DNA from 3 places in the Synechococcus sp. KORDI-49 genome. Region 2 is predicted to be linked to each of the others. Evidence: predicted binding sites of a transcription regulator. Region 2 holds the regulator's gene; each other region holds the start of a gene.
What was found. Region 2 encodes NtcA, which controls nitrogen genes in cyanobacteria. Its sites were predicted from a motif close to GTANCNNNNGNTAC; they were not measured.

Region 1: KR49_RS07880 (molybdenum cofactor guanylyltransferase) is a predicted target of NtcA. The motif match lies at 3,637-3,650, and genes of this name have one in related genera.
Region 3: KR49_RS07830 (urease accessory protein UreD) is a predicted target of NtcA. The motif match lies at 5,268-5,281, and genes of this name have one in related genera.

The regions. Positions count from the first base shown of each region.
Region 1 covers NZ_CP006270.1:1,551,555-1,558,736, forward strand. Annotated here, with positions in the region: gene KR49_RS07860 (alpha-E domain-containing protein) at 1-522, shown strand, start outside; gene KR49_RS07865 (transglutaminase family protein) at 507-1,406, shown strand; gene KR49_RS07870 (hypothetical protein) at 1,394-1,885, opposite strand; gene KR49_RS07875 (GTP 3',8-cyclase MoaA) at 1,966-3,009, opposite strand; gene KR49_RS07880 (molybdenum cofactor guanylyltransferase) at 3,006-3,590, opposite strand; gene KR49_RS07885 (NarK family nitrate/nitrite MFS transporter) at 3,862-5,403, shown strand; gene KR49_RS07890 (molybdopterin oxidoreductase family protein) at 5,486-7,182, shown strand, end outside.
Region 2 covers NZ_CP006270.1:1,890,383-1,897,564, forward strand. Annotated here, with positions in the region: gene KR49_RS09510 (DUF3146 family protein) at 1-121, shown strand, start outside; gene KR49_RS09515 (resolvase) at 99-539, opposite strand; gene KR49_RS09520 (DUF3084 domain-containing protein) at 536-1,735, opposite strand; gene ntcA (global nitrogen regulator NtcA) at 1,763-2,482, opposite strand; gene rph (ribonuclease PH) at 2,550-3,284, opposite strand; gene KR49_RS09535 (cob(I)yrinic acid a,c-diamide adenosyltransferase) at 3,393-3,992, shown strand; gene dcd (dCTP deaminase) at 3,992-4,585, shown strand; gene thyX (FAD-dependent thymidylate synthase) at 4,582-5,304, opposite strand; gene KR49_RS09550 (thioredoxin domain-containing protein) at 5,364-5,909, opposite strand; gene KR49_RS14425 (hypothetical protein) at 5,972-6,475, shown strand; partial or broken gene KR49_RS09560 (transglycosylase SLT domain-containing protein) at 6,614-7,182, opposite strand, start outside.
Region 3 covers NZ_CP006270.1:1,539,895-1,547,076, forward strand. Annotated here, with positions in the region: gene urtC (urea ABC transporter permease subunit UrtC) at 1-814, opposite strand, end outside; gene urtB (urea ABC transporter permease subunit UrtB) at 835-1,992, opposite strand; gene urtA (urea ABC transporter substrate-binding protein) at 2,066-3,376, opposite strand; gene ureG (urease accessory protein UreG) at 3,494-4,096, opposite strand; gene KR49_RS07820 (urease accessory protein UreF) at 4,096-4,767, opposite strand; gene ureE (urease accessory protein UreE) at 4,764-5,216, opposite strand; gene KR49_RS07830 (urease accessory protein UreD) at 5,317-6,270, shown strand; gene KR49_RS07835 (urease subunit gamma) at 6,289-6,591, shown strand; gene KR49_RS07840 (urease subunit beta) at 6,603-6,923, shown strand; gene ureC (urease subunit alpha) at 6,927-7,182, shown strand, end outside.

The sequences.
Region 1 (7,182 bases), 340 kb from region 2:
TGGCTGTTCAGCCGACTGGGCCGGCTGATCGAACGGGCGGACAAAACCTCACGCATCCTCGACGTGAAATATTTCCTGCTGCTGCCAGCGCCCACGGAAGTGGGGGGGGTGCTGGATGAACTGCAATGGATCTCTCTGCTGCGCACAGCTGGCGCTTATCAGATGTATCGCCAGAGCGTGCAACAGGCCATCACACCGTCATCGGTGGCTCGGTTTCTGTTGCTGGATCCGATCTTTCCCCGTTCCGTGCGTTTCTGCCTTCAGGCGATCAATGAAACCCTGTCGCAGATTCAACGGGCCCCCCAGGCAGGGCCTCCGGATGACCTCGAATGTCTGCGGGGTCAGGTGCTCGCCAAATGGAGTTACATCCGCATTGATGTTCTGATCGAGCGCGGACTGCATGAAGCCATCGATCAATTGCAAACCGACCTGAACCAGCTGCATGCCTTGATTCACAACCGATATTTCATCACCGGCGACCTCGCCTCCACCCCCTCTGACCCCTCATGCGCGCTCAGCTGACCCATAGCCTCACCTACCGCTACGAGGCCCCGGTTCAGCTCGGCGAACACAGGCTCTGCCTGCGTCCTCGCGCCCAGGGCCATCAACATCTGATCGAGCACAGCCTTCGGATCACGCCTGAACCGAGCCACAGCCATGACCTCCTGGCTGCCAGCGGGGATGCCATCCAACGCGTCCGCTTCTTCGGACCCACCGACGCCTTGCACATTCAGGCCAGCAGCCTGGTGGTGACACACCCGGCTGCACCGCTGCTGGACTGCTTCAACGGTCTTGAACCGCCCCTCCCTTACCCCCGGCGACAACTCAACCAGGATCTGCTCGGAGCACTCGAAGGCTGGCTACCCAATGGCCAGCACGATCCTTCCGCTGTGGAGCTGGCACAGGATGCGCTGATGGGCAGCAATCAACAGGTGCTGCCGTTCCTCCATCAATTGATGGAGATGATTCAGGATCGGGTGAAGTACACCCAGCGCCACGCGGGTCCGGCCTGGCCAGCAGGCCGGACCTTGCGCGAACGGATCGGATCCTGCCGGGATCTGGCGATGCTGATGACGGAGTGCTGCCGCAGTATTGGACTGCCGGCTCGCTTTGCGAGTGGTTATCACCTCGCCGACCCGGCACCGCAGAGTTACGACCTGCATGCCTGGACCGAGGTGTATCTGCCGGGGGCCGGCTGGCGTGGCTTCGATCCCAGTGCGGGCGGCGAAATCACCGAGCGCTACATCGTTCTGGCCAGTTCCTCGAAACCCGATCTCACCGCAGCCGTCTGCGGCACCTTCAGTGGCCCACCAGGAACGGTCAGCGAGCTGAGCTGGTTGATCGAAGCGATGGTGGAATCAGAATCCGACCAGAACCACGCACCCAGCCTGATTCAGGCCGCCTGAAGCTCTGGTTCCACTCCATGAAGGCATGGTTTCGGCGCTGTGATGGTCGTGGCATCCATCAAGGCCGGAATGCGAGCACTGTTGTAAACGCGGAATTCATTCACGAGGGAGACTCCCTGCTCGCGCACGGCCTGGTTCAGGACGACCGAACCATCGGGATCTGACACCGAACGATGGAAGGTGCCCGGAGGAATGCGCAGGATGTCGCCGCCACTCTCCAATCTCACGATGTGGAACGGCTTCTCCCAGGCCAGATTCACGAGATAGAACGTGCGACCGCCACTGGCGGCAAGCAGATTGTCCTCCTGGTGAGGATGAAGATAGAACTGCCAGGCGCCACTGGCCGGATCGTTGGGTGGGCTGGTCGCCGGCCCGGTGTGAATCACCAGGTCACGGGCATTCGATGTTCCCACGGTGACATCGAAGAAGCGAACCGATGGTGTGTCGCGGAAGCGTTCGTAGGCCAGCAGTTCAAACATCAAACCGGGTCGATGAAAACCCGAACACTGCATGTGTTGTACCGGGAGAAGCCTTGGGAAATGGTCGCGACAGCAACGGTTCACCCCCCCAGATAGGCCATCTCCGCATGTTGGTTTGAATCAGCGTTGCCATGACGCTCCTCGCTGTAGCGATCGCTTCGCCGATGCCAGAGAGCGGCCATGGTCCGCTCGAGCTCTGACTCCACGTCCAGTACCGGGGTCAGATCCGTGCCCTCCGCTGCGAACAGACAGGTGAAGGCACGGCCATCGGCCGTGACGCGCAAACGGTTGCAATCCGAACAGAAGGGCTCACTGATGGAGGCGATCACACCGAGGCAGCCTCCACCGTCGGCGTAACGCCAACTCCGCGCTGTACCGCTCACAGGGCGACCGAGCGGCTGGAGCGGCCACCGCGCACCGATGCGCTTCACCATTTCAGCGGCCGGGAGAACCTGCTGCGGACGCCAGCCGTTGCGATTGCCGACATCCATGAATTCGATCAGACGCAGCTCAAGCCCCCACCGCCGCGCCAGATCCGCCAGGGGAATCAACTGATCGTCATTCACAGTCCGCTGAATCACGGCATTGAGCTTCAGGCCACCGGCAGCAGGATCAAAACCGGCTGACGTGGCAGCCTGCAGCCCGGCAAACACCTGCTGCAGGAGGCGTTCACCGGCCGGAACACCGCCACGGAGGCCGGCCATGCGCGCTGCCACCTCTGGATCGACAGCATCGAGACTGACGGTGATCCGATCCAGACCGGACGCACGAAGTGCCGTCGCCCGATCGGACGTCAGCAGCACGCCGTTGCTGGTGAGAGCGACCTCGCGCAACCGGTTGAGAGGATCACCGAGCGTCTCCCGTCCGTTGTGAATCTGCTGAAGCAGAGGGAGCAAGCGGTCACTCAGCAGGGGTTCACCCCCGGTGAGCCGCAGGGTGTGCACGCCGAGACGACAGGCAACCCGAATCAGACGCAACTGCTGCTCCAGACTCAGCAGGCCTGGAGGATCCTCCGCATCGGGGCAGCAGTACGGGCAGCTCAGATTGCAGCGGGCTGTTAACGACAACCGCAACACACCCAGCGTCCGAGAACGCTGATCAGCAACCGATGGCTCACTGGTCATGGGGTCAACGCTGCCAGATCCTCGGGTCGGTTCGCATTGAGCAGCACATCGCGCGGCAATCGCACCGTCTGCAGCGGCAGCCGGTCCAACCAGTCCAGCCAACGCCACTGGCCGGCGGTGAGTTGCTCGATGAGGGCCGTTTGAAACGGTGCCCCCGATGGGATCACCGCCAGAAGTGGCTGCAGACGCTCGCCGTCATGCGCAACGGCGATCCGATCCGGCCTGCATTGCCAGGCCATGATCAACTGCCTGAAGGTGTCCGTTCTGAGTCGCGGCATATCCACAGGAAGAACCAGCACCGCCTGCCCCGGTGTCGACGGCAACACCCTGGCCAGGGCATTCAGCGGCCCGCTCCAGGGCGGCGGTTCCAGCAGAACACGCACGTCGGAACGATGCGCCAGTTGATCGGCATGGGTCTGATGACGACTGACGACCTGGACCGGGAGTTCAAGGGGCAGCAACTGATCCACAATCGCCGTGAGCCAGACACCACCATCGGGATGAGGCAACAACGCCTTATCGCGTCCCATGCGTCGGCTGTCGCCACCACTGAGCAGACACACCTGCAGGAGTGGATTCACGCCAGCGAATGAAGTTATGGAAGATCTAGGACGCCGTGGTCTTGCAGTAGTGCTTACTACCAGATCGATCCACAGAAAATATCCTGATCAATATCATCAGTCGATTCAATGTGCGGCAGAGTACAGAAACCAGCCAGTTGGTAACCAATTAAACCAACAGATTCATCGCACATTGGTTGAATGCGCCACTTAACGGATATTTTTCGACCGTTTCGCCACCCACGGGCACCCTTTCGTTTTGAAGCCCGCGGTTTCAACATTTCTCCTTTCAATGCTTGGCGACCTTTGGTCGTTCCAGGGCAGGTACCGCACCCTCCACCTCACCTGGATCGCCTTCTTCCTGACCTTCGTGGTCTGGTTCAACCTGGCCCCTCTGGCCACCACCGTGAAAGCGGATCTCGGATTGACCGTTGGTCAGATCCGCACCGTGGCCATCTGCAACGTGGCCCTCACCATTCCGGCTCGCGTGCTGATCGGCATGCTGCTGGACAAATTCGGTCCTCGGATCACCTACTCCAGCATCCTGGTTTTTTCGGTGATTCCCTGCCTGCTTTTTGCGTCCGCCCAGGACTTCAACCAGCTGGTGGTGGCGCGTCTGCTGCTCTCCATCGTCGGCGCCGGCTTCGTGATCGGCATCCGCATGGTGGCCGAATGGTTCCCGCCCAAGGAAATCGGCCTGGCTGAGGGCGTCTATGGCGGCTGGGGCAACTTCGGCTCCGCCTTCTCGGCCCTCACCATGGTCGCCCTCGCCGGCTTCCTCTCCTTCTCCGGCGGCTTTGAACTGCCCACCGGTGCTGTTCTCAACTGGCGCGGTGCGATCGCGCTCACCGGCATCATCTCGGCGCTGTACGGCGTCTTCTACTTCTTCAACGTCACCGACACCCCCCCGGGCAAGACGTACCAGCGTCCGGAACGGACCGCTGGTCTGGAAGTGACCTCGATGCGCGATTTCTGGGGCCTGCTGGGCATGAATGTGCCCTTCGCCGCCATCCTTTGCGTGCTCTGCTGGCGCCTGCAGAAAGTGGGCTTCCTCACGCCGGCCACCTATCCCCTGGCCCTGGGTGCCGTGGCCGTCTGGTTCGCATTCCAGACCTGGGGAATCATCCGCACCAACCGCGAGCTGATCCTCGGCACCAAGGTCTATCCCAAGGAAGACCGCTATGAATTCCGCCAGGTGGCGATTCTCGAGCTCACCTACATCGTGAACTTCGGGTCCGAACTGGCCGTGGTGTCGATGCTGCCCACCTTCTTCGAAACCACCTTCGATCTGCCGAAGGCCACCGCCGGCATCCTGGCCTCCTGCTTCGCTTTTGTGAACCTGGTGGCCCGCCCCGCCGGTGGTCTGATCTCTGACAGCGTCGGCAGCCGCAAGAACACCATGGGCTTCCTCACCGCCGGCCTGGGCATCGGCTATCTGGTAATGAGCATGATCAAGCCGGGCACCTTCTCCGGTTCCACCGGCATCTTTGTGGCCGTGGTGATCACCATGCTCGCCTCCTTCTTCGTGCAGTCCGGTGAAGGCGCCACCTTCGCGCTGGTGCCCTTGGTCAAGCGCCGCGTCACCGGTCAGGTGGCTGGTCTGGTGGGCGCCTACGGAAACGTCGGTGCTGTGACCTACCTCACCATTTTCAGCCTGCTGCCGATGTGGATGGGCGGTGGCGGCGAACCCACCCCCGAGGTGATCGCGGCTTCCAACAGCGCCTTCTTCCAGATCCTGGGCGTGGCTGGACTGATCGTGGCCTTCTTCTGCTTCTTCTTCCTCAAAGAGCCCAAGGGTTCCTTCGCGGAACTTCACGAAGGCGAAGTGGCCTGAGCCACCTCCATCGGCAGCGATTGATCACTGCCCATCAGCCCGGGGCTTCGGCCCCGGGTTTCGTTCTTGATCCCTTGTCCAGATGAGCGACGGTCCCCGCAGCGTCCGCAGTCAGTGCCCGTACTGCGGTGTGGGCTGTGGCCTCGAACTCCTTCCACCGGCTGTGAAGGGCCAGGCGGTGAAGCGGGACGCCGAAGGCAACCCGATGTGGACCGCCCGTGGCGACCGGCAGCATCCCTCCAGCCTGGGACAGGTCTGCATCAAGGGGGCAACGGTCGGAGAGACCCTGGCCAGAGGTCGGCTGCGTCAGCCCCTGTTCCGCAGCAGCCTCGAGGACGACTTCGCCCCGATCAGCTGGGACGATGCTCTCGGTCGGATCACCGACCAGATCCGCAGCAGCGTGTCGAGGCGCGGCAACGCCGATGCCATCGCCATGTATGGCTCAGGGCAGTTCCACACCGAGGACTACTACCTCGCCCAGAAGCTGTTGAAGGGTGCGCTGGGCACCAACAATTTCGACGCGAACTCAAGGCTCTGCATGAGTTCGGCTGTGGCCGGCTACACCCGCAGCCTGGGATCGGACGGCCCTCCGTGCTGCTACGAGGATCTGGATCACTGCAGCGTGGCCTTCCTGATCGGCACCAACACGGCCGAATGCCACCCGGTGCTGTTCCAGCGACTGCTGAAACGCAGAAAACGCAATCCCGGCAGCGTGAAAATCGTGGTGGTGGACCCACGCCGCACCGACACCGCCAAAGCCGCCGACATTCACCTGCCGATCGCACCGGGCAGTGACCTGGCGCTGCTGCACGGGATCGCCCACCTCGTGCTGCGCGAGAACGGACAGGACGCCACGTTCATCGACGACCACACCGACAACTACGACGCCTTTTTCGACGTGGCTGCCCGCTGGACTCCGAGGCGGGTGGCCCGCTTCTGCCACATCCCCGAGAAACGTCTGCGGGAGGTGGCCGCTCTGTTTCACCGGCGCGAAACGGTGCTCAGCCTCTGGTCGATGGGGGTGAACCAGCGGCGGGAAGGCACCGCAGTGGTAGGCGGCCTGATCAACCTGCACCTGCTCACCGGCCAGATCGGCAAGCCGGGAGCTGGTCCGTTCTCGCTCACAGGCCAGCCGAATGCCATGGGTGGTCGCGAAGCCGGCGGACTGTCTCACCTACTGCCCGGATATCGGCTGGTGACCAACACTGACCACCGCTCCGACGTGGAGAAGGCCTGGAACCTGCCGGCTGGCCGTATTTCCGCCAAACCAGGGCTGGCAGCCTGGCAGCAGGTGGAGGCGATGGAACGGGGCGAACTGGATCTCTGGTGGGTCGCCGCCACAAATCCACTGGTGAGCATGCCGGACCTGGACCGTGTGAAGGCCGCCATGGGGAACTGCCCCCTGGTGGTGGTGAGTGAGGCCTATGCCGATTCAGAGACCTCCCATTACGCCCACCTGCTGCTGCCCGCTGCCCAGTGGAGCGAAAAGGCCGGTGCCATGACCAATTCCGAACGGCGGGTGACCTACTGCCCGGCCTTCCGACGACCCTTCGGTGAGAGCCGTCCGGACTGGGACGTGTTTGCCGAGGTGGGTCGCCGGCTGGGCTACGCCGAGCAGTTCGGCTTCGAATCAGCGGCTGAGGTGTATGCGGAATTCACAACGCTCACCGCAGGCCGACTCTGTGATGTGAGTGGCCTCAGCCATGCCCTGCTCAACAAGGAGGGACCTCAGCAGTGGCCCTTTCCCAGAGGCTGCAGGCCTGGCACTGAAGCGAAACG
Region 2 (7,182 bases):
CGTGGAGCCCTCCCTGGGGCGGGCTCTGATCCAGGACGCTCTGCGTCGATTCCTGGTGCGCTCGGATTATCGACTTGAACCCGGCGGTGATTACACCTTCACCGTTCGGGCCCGCTTCTGAGGCGCTGTTTCGCACCCGACCAACGGCATGGTGTTCCCAGGCTGTCCTCCACCATCACAAGGGCGGCGATCGCATCAAGCTCCTCAGGTGGGATCAGAAGGCCGCGGGGAATCAGCCGTTGCCACCCCCTGGGAGGCCACAGCTCCCAGTAGCGACGGCGGGCCCGCAGGGTGGTGCCGTATTCATTCACCTGCTGAACAGGAGCGAGGGACCGCAGCTTCGGCAGCCATGCCGCACTGCCGGTGCCGTCACCCAGCACGATCCCGTCCAGTCCTCCGGCGACCTGCCAGTCGCTCAACCGGTCCAGAACCTGCTCGCAGATCACGACAGCCCCGCTGAGCACCTGAAGGGATTCGGTGTCAACGAGCACGAGGCCGCATTTGCTTCTCCCGGGATCAACACCGGCCAGTCGGCTCATGGGCTGACCCGAAACGCCACCAGCACCGGATCGCCACTGTCGCTGTCGCTCTCGGCGATCACCTCAAGGGTCAGATCCCCCTCTCCTTCGGGGCGGTCCACCAGAGCCAGGCCGAGCTGAGCAAAGACCGTCCCGTCGAACTGGAGTCCTTCCACGAGGGAGCCACGACGCTGCACCTCGGCGAACGCAGAGGCGAGCAGAAGGTTCAGGCGGCGGCGGACCATCTCCGGTGATCGATCCTGGTCCGGGAGGGTTGCCGACGCCAGGACTTCGCCGCTGCGACTGATGCGCCGGTTCGGTCGGACGTCAGGAAAGGCATAGACGATGGTCTCTCCGCGCAGCACGTTGGTGGCAGAGCGGATCGAAACCACCCATGTGCCCGGCTTGCTGATGATCGTCCGCAGACGCTGCACATCGTTCCGGGGAACCAGGAGGATCTGTCGGTCGGGGGTCTCACCGGGTCGGACCTGCTGGTAGGCCGTGAGATTCGCGTCCTGCAGCAAACGGTCGATCACCGTCTTCGCCTGTCCTGCACTCTCCAGTCGGATGGTGGCTGTGGCCAGAGCCTCTCCGCTGCTGAGAACCACGGAACCGCGGCGCAGGGCGATCAGGTTGCGCTCCAGCTCCTTGAGTTCCGCCTCACCGGCTTGGATGCTGGCCCGAACCCGCTTGAGTTCCTCCTCGGTGCGGCGGATGTCTGCGTCCCGGGCCTTGATGTCCCTGTCCCGCTGCTGAATGTCGCGGCTGAGGCGCTGCTGCTCGGCCTCCAGCCGGACGCGCTGCTGCTGCAGAGGCTCCAACTCCTCACGAAGTGTCGCTGCCCGCTGCTTGGCCGTCGACAGCTCGGCATCGATGCGTTGCGTCTGGGCAATGGCCTGACGACGTTCTTCCTCGGCTGACTCCAGGGCACCTCTGTTCTGCTGCAGCTGGCGGCGGCTGTCCTGAAGTTTCTGTTGCAGTCCGTCGAGCTCAAACAGCCCAACCCGCAACTGACGGCTGACCAGCAGCATCAGACCGAGGGACAGCGCACTGATCAGGCTGCCGGTGAGCACCGTGATCAGCACCGCCGTCCGTCGGGGTCGCATGTTGAACAGGCTGAGGCGTGCCTTGCCGACACGGCTGCCCAACCTGTCGCCCAGAGCTGAAAGCACGCCGCCGAGCACCAGCAGCGCGATGATCAGCAGCCATCCGCTCACGGCGTCACCTCCCAGTGGGGCTGACTCTCAGCTGAACCGCTTGGCCAGAGCAATCGGATCCAGAACCGTGATCTTCTTGCGGTCAATCTGAACGAGACCGGATTGACGCAAGTCTCCCAGCAGTCGGGTGATCGTGACCCGCGTGGAGCCGATCGCCTCGGCGATGGCCTGATGGGAGAGGCGGAGGTCGATGGTGATGCCCAGTTGGTCCGGCACGCCGAAGTCCCGACAGAGCACCAGCAGAAAACTCACCAGGCGGGAGGACATGTCCCGGTGCGTGAGGGTCTCGATCATTGTTTCGGTCTGCAGAATCCTGCTGGAGAGACCCTGAAGCAGCCTGAGCCCGACTGCGGTGTCGGCCTCAATCGCGGCACGGACTGAGCCGGCCGGTGCCGTCACCATCTCCACCCGGGTGAAGGCGACAGCGTGATAAAAGCGATCGGAACGGTGGCCTGTGAGCAGCGACAGCACCCCGAACAGGCTGTTCTCACGAAGCAGAGCGACGGTGATCTCTTCGCCCGACTCATAGACCCTGGAAAGCCGCACGGCACCGCGCCGGATCAGGTAAACCCTCTCGGCGGGATCACCTGGAAAGAAGATGGTCTTGTTTCGTTCGACAAGTTCCGTGCTGGCGCCGTCCAGATCTCTGATGACATCAAGCAGCGAGCGGGATGAGCTGACCGGCTGGTCCTGGGGCGCATGGGCCGAAACGGCGACGTAACGGCTGAACCCACTGCTGGTTCCCAACAATCCGTTTCGACTGGTTAAAAGTTAAGGATCGACCCTGTTCAGCTGTGTAGCCGTTATTACGCAATCAGCTGCGGCTGCTCAGGGCATGGCTCTGGGCGGCCAGAAGGGCGTCAAGCCCGGGCTGCGCCAGATCCAGCAGGACGTTCAGCTGCCCGCGGCTGAACGGAGCTCCTTCGGCCGTGCCCTGGATCTCCAGGAGACTCCCGTCGCCTGAGGCGACCACATTCAGATCAACGTCAGCTCGGCTGTCTTCGCTGTAATCCAGATCCAGCAGCGGCTTGCCCTCCAGGAGTCCGACGGACACCGCTGCCACCTGGCTCCGGATCGGCTGGCGCTCCAGGATCCCCTGGGCGATCAGACGGTCACAGGCCAGCTGCAGAGCCATCCAGGCCCCGGTGACCGACGCGGTTCGGGTGCCGGCATCCGCCTGGATCACATCACAATCGATTAGCAGGCTGCGTTCTCCGAGAGCTTCCAGGTCCACCGCGGCGCGCAGGCTGCGGCCGATCAATCGCTGAATCTCCTGGGTGCGGCCGGAGAGCTTGAGCAATTCCCGCGACTGCCTCTGAGGTGTGGAGCCGGGCAGGAGCCGGTATTCAGCGCTGATCCAGCCCAGTCCGTTCCCCTTCCGCCAGCGCGGCACCGTCTCTTCGAGGCAGACGCTGCACAGAACTGCCGTGCGTCCGGTGCGCACGATCAATGAACTGAGAGCGAACCCCATCGGATCCCAGCTCACTTCAAACGGCCGAAGGGCATCTGGACGACGCCCGTCGGCTCGGGTCTCGGAGGGATCCACCATGAACCTGATTTCACAGCACACCATCCGTAGTGTCAATGGCCTTGTGGAGTCGCATCGCGCCGCTACATTCGAGGTCTGCAGGGTGTATCCCTGGTGACACCCGACGCGATGACCGCAAGCCTGACCACCAGCCATCGATCCTCTGGAGCCCTGACCGGGGATCGCCATGCGCTGGAGAGGGCCGGTCTGCGTCCGCTTCCGCCGCTTCCCGCATCCGCGCCGCTGCATCTGGTGGCTCCGGAGGGCCAGCTGCAGGTGCATACGGCCTCCTATCGGGGCAGTTTTTCCAGTGTTCTCAGCCAGGCGATGCGGGCGGCAGGGCTCGGCAGCCGCGTCCTGATCGCCCAGTTCCTCAAGGGGGGGGTGAAGCAGGGGCCGGAGGGCTGTGTGCTGCTCTGCGGCGGGCTCACCTGGCTGCGTCCGGATATTCCGGCGTGTCTTGCGGAGCCCGATCAGCCTGGTGGTTCCGATGCCGTCGATGCCGTCTGGCAGGCCTGCCGGCGCCATCTCGCTGAAGGCGACCTTGATCAACTGGTGCTGGATGAAGTCGGTCTCGCGGCAGCGCTCGGCTACCTGAAGGAAGATGAGCTTCTGTCGAGCCTGCAGCAGCGTCCAGGCTCCATGGATGTGATCATCACTGGGCCGGCGATTCCTTCCAGCGTCATGGCCATGGCGGATCAGGTCACCGAACTGCGCAGAGGTTTCTGATGCTCAAGAACGATCGCTGGATCACCGAGCAGGCTCAGAAGGGGATGCTCGAGCCCTTCCAGGCAGGTCTGGTGCGCCATCTTGATCCGGAGCAACGTCTGCGACCGGTTCTGAGCTTCGGATGTTCCTCCTACGGCTACGACCTTCGCCTCTCCCCGCAGGAGTTCATGATCTTCCGGCATGTGCCCGGAACGGTGATGAACCCCAAGCGGTTCAATCCCGCCAATCTGGAGCCCACGCCTCTGCATGAGGACGAGGACGGTGGCTACTTCATCCTTCCAGCGCATTCCTACGGCCTCGGTGTCGCCCTGGAGAAGCTTCGGGTGCCCGCCAACATCACGGTGATCTGTCTCGGCAAGAGCACCTATGCGCGGCTGGGCATCATCGTCAACACAACCCCCGCTGAAGCGAGCTGGGAAGGGCATCTGACGCTTGAGTTCAGCAACAGCTCCGGTGCTGACTGCCGTATCTATGCCAATGAAGGCATCTGTCAGCTGCTGTTCTTTGAGGGGGACCCCTGCGACACGACCTACAGCGATCGGCAGGGTAAATATCAGCATCAGCCGGAGCGTGTCACCCTGGCCCGCATCTAGGGAGCCAGGCGCGCTCTGTGCAGCCGGCTCTTCTCGTACCACTCGGCGAACTGCGGAGCCCAGTCCACCAGATGCGGCCACATCAAGTCGCAGAGTCTGCGGATCTCCAGCTGAGCATCAAGCTTCGCCCGCAGATCCATGAAGTGAAGGAAAGCCCTCAGGCTGAAGCTCACGATGAAATGCTGGCGGTAGTCGAAGGGAAGGATGCCGCGGGCATGTTCCTCCGCAAATCCGGCACGCAGCAGATCCCTGTAACGCTCGGCTGATTGCTGGCAGTGGTTGAGATCAAGTTCACGCTCCGCCTGGCTGTAGAGGTATTTCTTCCCCTGTCGGTCGCTGTACTCCCCGACCGGTCGCAGGTAGAAGACCTCCTCCAGGGGCAGTTCGCCGTCCGCAGCCCGGCAGATGCGCTCGCCGGTGTATCGCATCGACTGCACATCGAAACTGACGCCCACCCGATGCGTCCGGGCCTGTTGCATCACCGAATGCGGAAACCAGCCCACGTTCAGAACGATCTGAGCATGTTCGAGCGGACCGAAATGGCCCCGTTCCCCGGCAAGCAGCCGTTTGATGCAGATCTCGCCAGCCCGTTGTTCGTCAGGCCAGCTGTCCCGATTAGCGGCCACAAAACCCTCGCTGTAGTCCTGATGCATCGCGGCATAGATGCATTGCTGCGGATTCGGCGTGGCGGCGATCAGATCGACTCGGAAACGCTCCATGGCGTGCTGTTCAGCAGCTCGGTCCTGTGATCATGACGGTGATGGCCCGGCCATGCCCGTCAACCGTGGCTGCGGGGTCCGGTTCTGTCGGTGCTGGCCAGATCCTCAAGGGTGCTCGTGCTTCCGATTCCCTGAAGTGCTGGAACGGGGGTGTCGTTGATCAGGGCGTCACCAAGCGCCTGGAGTTCCTGGGGTGTCCGCACGCCGATGGAACGACCACGAGGCTGACCGTCCGCTGCGAAGAGGTTCAGCTGTGGGATGCCGTTGACCTCGTACCGGTCCACCAGATCGAGCCAACGGGGATTGTCGACATTCACCAGCACCACGTCGAGGCGATCCCGCGTGGATTGCTCCAGGCTCAGCATCGCCGGAGCCATCTCCCGGCAGGCCTGGCACCAGTCGGCATAGAACTCGATCAGCGTCGGCTGGCCATTGCTGAGCGCGACATCAGGATCCAGAGAACGCCGTGCCAACTGCTCCATCGGGGATTCGCTCTGGAGACCACCGCGCAGAACAAGGAGGGCCAGCGCGAGCGCGAAGGCCACCGCCAGCAGCAGGCCTTTCTGGAACGCTCCCAGGCTGGCTGGTGGTGGGCTGGCAGACATGACGGACTCCGTTCAGGTGCACTCTGACAGGGCTCTCCGAAGGCTGTGGCTAGCGTTTGGCCATGCCGATCCTGAGCCTGTTCACGCTGCCCTTCCGGGCTCCACTGCTGGGGGGGCTCTTCCTTGTGGCGCTGGTGATGGGCAACCACTGGACCGTCAATCAGAGCATCTACGCCCAGAACCAGTCGATCAGCGTGAGTGTGTTCTGGCTGATCCAGCTGATTCAGGTCATCGCCGTGGTGGTCGTCTTCACGATCCCTGATCTGCTGATGCGTCAGGTGTCGATGCTGATGGCGTCCAGCCGCGTGATCAGCCTCGTGGTCACGCTGCTGATGGTGATCGTGCTGGGGCTGTACGTGATGCGGCTGCACCGTCTGACCGACGTGATGATCCTGGCTTCAGCCGTTCTGCTCGCGCGGCTGGATCTGATCAGGATCGGCATCGTTCCGCCGCCCCTGCTCACCATCATCGGCTTCACGGCTGTTCTGCTCTCGGGGATCGGGCTCGGTTGTGCCCTGCCCAATCCGGCCGGCACGCTCCTCACAGAAGCGGCGGTCCCGCTCTAAGTACCCGAGCAGATTGTCCAGAACCTTTTTGGTGTAGTACCGGGTCTCAGGGTATGGAATCCGTTCCACCCAGAGCTCCGGGTCTTCAGCCAGGGTCTGTGGTTGCCAGTCACTGACGGCGCCGGGACCTGCGTTGTAGCTGGCGACCACCAGCATCGGATCGCCTTGCCATCGCTCCATCAGCTGACGCAGGTACTGCGCGCCGAGGCGGATGTTCAGGCTGGGATCGGCGAGGTCGGCATCGCTCAGGTTCCGGCCTGCGAGCTCCTCGGCCGTGGCGGGCATCAGCTGCATCACGCCCCGCGCCCCGGCGACGGAGCTCACTCCAGGGGAGAAGCGTGATTCCTGCTTGCTGATGGCCAACAGCAGATCGTGAGCCACATCGTGTTGCTCCGAAGCCGCCAGAAAGTCCTTCTGGAACGGTCGTGGCAGCTGCTGGCGTTGCAGCAGCAGTCGTTGGGAGCAGTTCGGGGAATGCCACCGCAGGCTCAGGCGCCACAGACGCTCAAGTCCAGTCCAGGTGTTCCCGATCGCCAGTCGCAGACGTCCCTCCACCAGCTGCTCATGCCGGGACAGCGGCTCGGCGGTGTCGGTTGAGCTGCGCCACTGCTCCCAGGCCTGATCGACGAGTCCGAGGCGCCAGAGCCTGTTGACCATGGGATCCGCACTGTTCAGTGGAGTCCAGACATCCGAAACCGAGGTGGAGT
Region 3 (7,182 bases), 350 kb from region 2:
TGGCCATATATTGAGGTGAAACAATACCTGACTGAACTGTATAAAGTGCCCCAGAGATACCAGCTAAGGCGCCAGCAACCAGAAAGACAATGACTTTGAATGGGACTGGATTAAAACCACTGAAACGCAAACGCGCCTCATCGTCTCTGATACCGATCAAAGCATCACCGAAACGTCCGCTGGTCAGAAACTTACAAAGAAGGTAGGCAAACGGCAGAATTATAAGAGTGATTCGATAAAACATGAGTTGAGCATCGTCTGAGCCCACAATCATTCCGAATATCTCAGTGGTGCTAGTTTTAAGACCATTTGTTCCATTAACGAGCTTCTGCTGTCCATTGAAGAAATGGTAAAAAACCATCAAGGATGCTTGGGTGATAATGGAGAAATAAACTCCCTTGATGCGGTTTCTAAAAATTAGATATCCAACAAGACCAGCTACCACAGCAGGAATCAACCAAATAGCGATCAGTGTCCAGGGGAATGACCAGAATGGTTGCCAGAAAAATGGGAGGTTATCAACACCGTAATTCTCGAAGAACTTTGGTAGTCCATTGGCTCCCGTGGTGAAATCATTATTGGTCACCAACAGAAGATGCATGGCTATGGCATAACCACCCAAGGCAAAAAAGATACCTTGACCCAGGCTGAGAAGTCCGGTGTATCCCCAGATAAGATCAATGCCTAAAGCAACGATAGCTAGAGAAAAATACCTTCCAAAAAGATTGAGGCGGAACTGTGAAAGAATCGTCGGTAGAACAAAGAATGCGAAGGCTAGAAGAAGCCAGGGAAGCAGCTTTTTGAAAATTTTCATGGAAAATGAAAACGCAAAGATCAGGATTCGACGGATCGGCCCTTCTGAGGGAACATCCCAGTTGGCTTAAATTGAAGGAACGAAATAATAAAGATAAAGATCAGCACATAGGACATACTCGTTGTTGCGAAGAACTCAATGACAGCAGCAGGAGCAGCTGGTATGTCTGGGAAAGCAATCAGAATGGCGCCGGATCCAATGATGGATTGAATGATTCCAAGCATCATCGAAGCAATCACAGTGCCGACAAGATTTCCCACCCCTCCCAGAACAATAACCATGAAGCAGGAAACGATATAGGCAGCACCGAGATTGGGACCCACGGAGCCAAGCAAGGTAATCGCACTCCCAGCCACACCAGCCAGGCCAGACCCAATGCCAAAGGTGATGCTATCGACGCTGTCAGTGGGAATACCGAGGCAATTGCTCATCTGACGATTTTGAGTCACCGCACGGATGCGTAATCCCCAGACACTCTTTGTAAGAAACCATGCCACAAAACCAAGCAGCAGAGCAGAGAGGATAATGATGAAGATTCGAATACCCGGCAACTCAATCCCCGCAATCGAACCCCAGCTTCCTTGCAACCATTTCGGGGCCGTCACATCAATATTTCGAGGCCCGAACCAAGCTTTAGAAAGTGGTTTAGAAGCTGACATCGCAGTGATTGAAACGAAACCAATCACTGATGCCACAACCCAGACGAGTCCTGAAAGATAGGGATAGAACGAAGCGCTCTTGAGTTTTGTAGGCGAGAAACGCTGAAAGCAATAACCAAGAATGATGGCAACTAATATCCCTACAACCATACTTGTTGAAACACTACGAATGAATTGAATCAGAACGAGGCTGACACCCCACGTAGCGAGCAATGTTTCAAGAGGTCGCCCATATAGCTGTCGTATTAATGTTCTTTCCAGAAGAACTCCAACGAAGCCGGTGATGACGAAGGCAAAAACGAGCGCAAAAAGATAATAAAGTTGGAAAATGCCTTCGCCGAGTGGCTTGAACATATTTTGTGTGACAAAAGTCACATAAGCTCCAACCATCATCAACTCGCCATGAGCGAGATTAATCACTCCCATCAAACCAAAAACGATGGCCAGGCCTGTCGCTGCGAGAAGCAGTACTGACCCGATGCTGAGCCCATCAAGGAGCTGTGAAAAAATTAATTCCATCAGTACATGGGGTAAAAAAAAGGGGCCACAAGTTTATTGTGGCCCACTATTCAAATGAGTTCAGACGTAACGATCACATCTTGAACTTTCCGGCGTCAGGACGATCGAGCGTCCAGTCGCACTTGTAACCCTTGGTCTCAGGAACGTACTGGTTCCAGGTAATGGGAGGAACGGGAGTCTTGCTATCCCAGAGAATCTCGAACTGGCCATTCTCCTTGGCTTCACCAATCCGCACAGTCTGCGAGATGTGGTGGTTGGGATACATCTCAATCGGACCCTGAGGAGCATCAAGCTTGATGCCGATCAGTGCGTTCCGCACTGCATCAAGATCCTCATACGTGCCGGCCTTCTCAACAGCAGCCTTCCAGAGGTAAACCATGTTGTAAGCCGACTCCATAGGATCGTTCGTCACACGATCGTCACCGTACTCAGCAAGGAATGCTGCGTTGAAGGTGTTGGAGGCTTCAGTACCGAGGGACATGAAGTAGTTCCAGGCTGCGTAGGTGCCGCCCACATACTCAGGTCCAATCTGACGGATCTCCTCCTCAGCGATGGAGAAGGACATGATCGGGTACTTGTCAGGAGTGATTCCTGCTGCCTTGAACTGCTTGAACAGGGCAACGTTGGAATCGCCATTCAGAGTGTTGATGATGATTCCACCATCAGGGAACTCTTTCTTGATCTTGGCGATGATGGGCGCCACCTCAGTGTTGCCGAGAGGGATGTAGTCCTCACCGACCGTCTCACCACCCAGGCTCTTGACCTGCTCTTTGATGATGGTGTTAGCAGTTCTGGGATAAACGTAGTCAGAACCGACCAGGTAGACCTTCTTGCCGTACTTGTCGGCGAACTGCTCAAACAGCCAATCAACTGCAGGCTCAGCTTGCTGGTTCGGAACAGCGCCGGTGTAGAAGATGTTCTTGGAGCACTCCTGGCCTTCGTACTGAATCGGGTAGAAGAGGAAATGATCCTTGGCTTCATAAACCGGAAGCATTGCTTTCCGACTAGCCGATGTCCAGCCGCCGAACACAACGGCAACCTTGTCGGCGTCGATCAGCTTCTGAGACTTCTCTGCGAAGGTGGGCCAATCCGAGGCACCATCTTCGGAGGTGTAGGTGATCTTGTAGCTCTTGCCGTCGACCTTGACACCGCCGGCTTCATTGATTTCCTTGATCGCCATCTCCTCGACTTCTTTCAGAGTCGTTTCGGAGATCGCCATCGTTCCGCTCAGGGAATGAAGGATGCCAACCTTGATTTCACCATCAAAGTCGCTACCACCACCACCAGCGGAATCATCGCTGCCACCGCCACAGGCGGTCATCGTGACTCCCACTGTCGTGGCCGCGAATGCAGCGAGCAGACGCTTCGTAAACGTTGAATTCATAAAGAAAGACACACGGTGGATGAGACCGCCATGAGGGCGACCATGGGACCGTATGAACCGACTTGGACCCGCTTTGTATCGACAATAACATTTTGGGAATTGCCGCGATTCGTTGACTTAATTCGGTAGCTGTTGCAACACAAATGCCTCCACGCTCTCGAGGCCTTCTCCGGTTTGAAGGTTTGTGAAACACCAGGGGCGATCACCACGCATCCGCTTGGTGTCATGCTCCATGACCACAAGATCTGCACCCACCATTGATGCCAGATCGATTTTGTTGATCACCAAAAGGTCCGAACGGGTGATACCAGGCCCTCCCTTCCGTGGAATTTTGTCTCCAGCAGCCACATCGATGACATAGATGCAGAGATCGACCAGTTCCGGACTGAAACTGGCGGCGAGGTTGTCACCACCGCTTTCCACCAGCACAAGATCAAGACCCGGAAACTGAGCCTCAAGCTCCGCCACTGCAGCTCGGTTGATCGAGCAGTCCTCTCGGATCGCCGTGTGCGGGCAACCGCCGGTCTCAACGCCTCGGATCCGTTCAGGCTCCAGAGCACCAGCCCGCGTCAGAAACTGGGCATCCTCCTGGGTGTAGATGTCGTTGGTAACGACAGCGAGCTGAAGCTGATCACGCAGGCGGCGGCACAACGCTTCCACCAGCGCTGTCTTTCCTGAACCAACCGGGCCGGCGACTCCTAAACGCAGCTTGCTGCTCATCAGCTTCGAAACAGGCGTGAATAGAGCTCAGCATGGGCGAGCTGCGCCTGCCCGACACCGACACCACCACTCCACAACGTCCGAGGATCACGATCAAGCAGCTGCTCAGCCTGATCGGCGATCAAGGGAAGCGCTCTTTGCTGCAGCACCTGGGCCCGGGACGGACCCAACGGCAACAACCTGACCGCTGCACTGAGCTGATTGGCTACCCAGCTGTAGAGGTAACCCTGCACCATTTCTCTGTCTGAGAGCTTCAAAGCCCTCGCGGCCCAGGCCCATGACGCCGGCCAGGCCAGAGATAAAGGAGCCGGCAGGGAATGGCCCATCTCTGCCAACAACAGCAGCAAGGACTGACCCATCTGACGATGCTGCGCGCGCAGCTCGGCGGCATCACGCGTCGCCAGGAGCCAGCCGTCCAGATTCAACAGACGCTGGCGCGCCGCAGCATCCCCACGCCGAACCCAGGCCGAGCAGTCATCGGCGAGAGTCACCAGCGACGCTGCCTCCAGCCGCAGGGAGCCCCTGGTCAGCTCTGCCTCCAGCCAGCCCTCGAGAGCCCTTTCGTCCGCGAGCATGCCGGCCTGAATCTGCACTTCCAGGCCCTCGGAATAACTGAATCCTCCGACCGGTAAAGCCGGACTCACCAGCTGAAGCAGGGCAAGCGATGTCATCCGTGCTGATGCACTCCATAAGCACCCGCCTCCGGAGCGAACGACCGAACGCACCGACTCAGTTTGAGACCTCGGCTCTTCAGCAGATCGGCGAGGACGGAATCATCCAGCAAGAACAGCTCCTGCTGATGAAGCTCGAGGGCAACATGGCGATTGCCCAGGTGGTAAACGGCCTGCATCAACTCCAGTGGAGTCGCGGCCTGCACCCGCAGCAACGCCTCGGGTGCCGCTGTCACCTCCACCCGCGTGATTCCATCAGCATCACAGAGTTGATCTCCGGGCTGGAGCGATTGGTCCCGCGGCAACTGCAGCAGCACCTCCCGGCCGCAGACCGTGCGGCGACGACCTCGCAGCACCGTTCTTTCATCAGCCGTCAGGGGTAATCGCAGATCTGGCTTCAAGGAATTGGGAGCGAGGCGCTGCTCCAGCACAAGCACCGATTCCGTCACCCATCCCATCCCGATTGGTTGGGAGCCTGCCCAGCAGCAGCGGATGGCTTGGTATGGATTGCTACAGAGATGTCGAGAGCAGCCATGGAGCGTGGCAACCATGCAACGACTCGAGCCCTGGCACGGCCACTGCAGGCTGCAGTTCACAACCAATGACGGCGGCAGAACCCGTCACCAGGGTGGCTGCCGTGCTCCGTTCAAACTGCTGCGGGCGGAGGCGGGGGACGACGGCCGCTGCGAACTGCCCCTTCTTCACACCGCCGGTGGCCTGGTGGGCGGCGATCAGCTCAGCATCGACTTGAACCTGAAAGCTGAAAGCCGCAGCCTGATCACCAGCGTGGCTGCTCAGAAGGTCTATGGCTCTGTCGGCCGCAGCCGCCTGAATCCCGATGGAGCCTGGTCCAGGCAGGGCGTGACCTGCACCCTGGATGACAACAGCGATCTGGAATGGCTGCCTCAGGAAATGGTGCTGTACGCCGATGCACTGTTTCACCAATCGTTGAGGGTGTGCCTGCCGGAGAACGCCTCATTTCTCAGTGCGGAGATCGTGCGGCTGGGGCGGACCGCCGCGGAGGAACGGCTGAATCAGGGATGCTGGCGCTCATGCCTGGAGATTCAGCGCCATGGAGCCGATTCACCGCGCTGGGAGCTGGTGGATCGGCTGGAGCTCGGTGGATCGAGCCTGACGGACTGCCACGGACTGGCCGGTGCACCGGTGTTCGGGTCCCTGGTATGGGCGGCACCCAAGCCGCTCAGTCCCGAAGCGATCTCCATGCTGCTGAAGGATGCACGGGACGACCGTCATGGCCTGATCGGCACGATGCGCTGCAGCACGCTGGATCAAGGGCTTGTTGCCCGCTACATCGGTCCTTCGAGCCGGGATGCCCGCTTCTGGTTCAGCCGCATCTGGGCTCGGACACGGGCATTGCGGGGTCTCGCCCTTCCCCGCATCCCGCGGGTCTGGCCTTTACAAGAACAGCCCTTGCAGGACCAGCCGTTGCAGAGCTTGATGTTCAAGGAGAACACTGCTGAGGCCATTGCGGAGACACACTGAGCATGACCGAGTCTTCCCATGCATCTCAGTCCTCAGGAAAAGGACAAGCTCCTGATCGTGACCGCGGCCCTGCTGGCTGAGCGACGGCTCAACCGCGGCCTCAAGCTCAATCACCCTGAGGCGACGGCCTGGCTGAGCTTCCTGGTTCTGGAAGGCGCCCGTGACGGCAAAAGCGTTGCGGAACTGATGCAGGAGGGCACCACCTGGCTGAGCCGTGATCAGGTGATGGACGGTGTCGCGGAGCTGGTGCATGAAGTGCAGATCGAGGCGGTCTTCCCCGATGGCACCAAGCTCGTCACCCTGCACGACCCCATTCGCTGAGGACGTCCCTGATGCCACCCCTGATTCCCGGCGAACTGCTTCCGGAACCCGGCGAAATCGAACTCAACGCCGGTCGCCCTGTGACCACCATCAGCGTCGCCAACAGCGGCGACCGCCCCGTGCAGGTGGGCTCCCACTTCCACTTCGCTGAAGCCAACGCCGCTCTGCAATTCGACCGGATCGCCGCTCGCGGGCAACGGCTCGACATCCCCGCTGGCACAGCGATCCGGTTCGAGCCCGGCGACAGCCGGGACGTGAACCTGATTCCCTTCGCCGGCGCACGGCGTGTGGTCGGCTTCAACGGCCAGATCAACGGACCCCTTGACGCCTGATCCATGCCTTTCCGCATCTCCCGCAAGACCTACGCCGAGACCTACGGACCAACCACAGGCGACCGGGTCCGCCTCGCCGACACCGATCTGATCCTCGAAGTCGAGAAGGACTACACCGTCTATGGCGATGAGGTGAAATTCGGGGGCGGCAAAGTCATCCGCGACGGCATGGGCCAGTCCCAGATCCCACGGGCAAGTGGCGCCGTGGACACGGTGATCACCAACGCCCTGATCCTCGACTGGTGGGGCATCGTCAAGG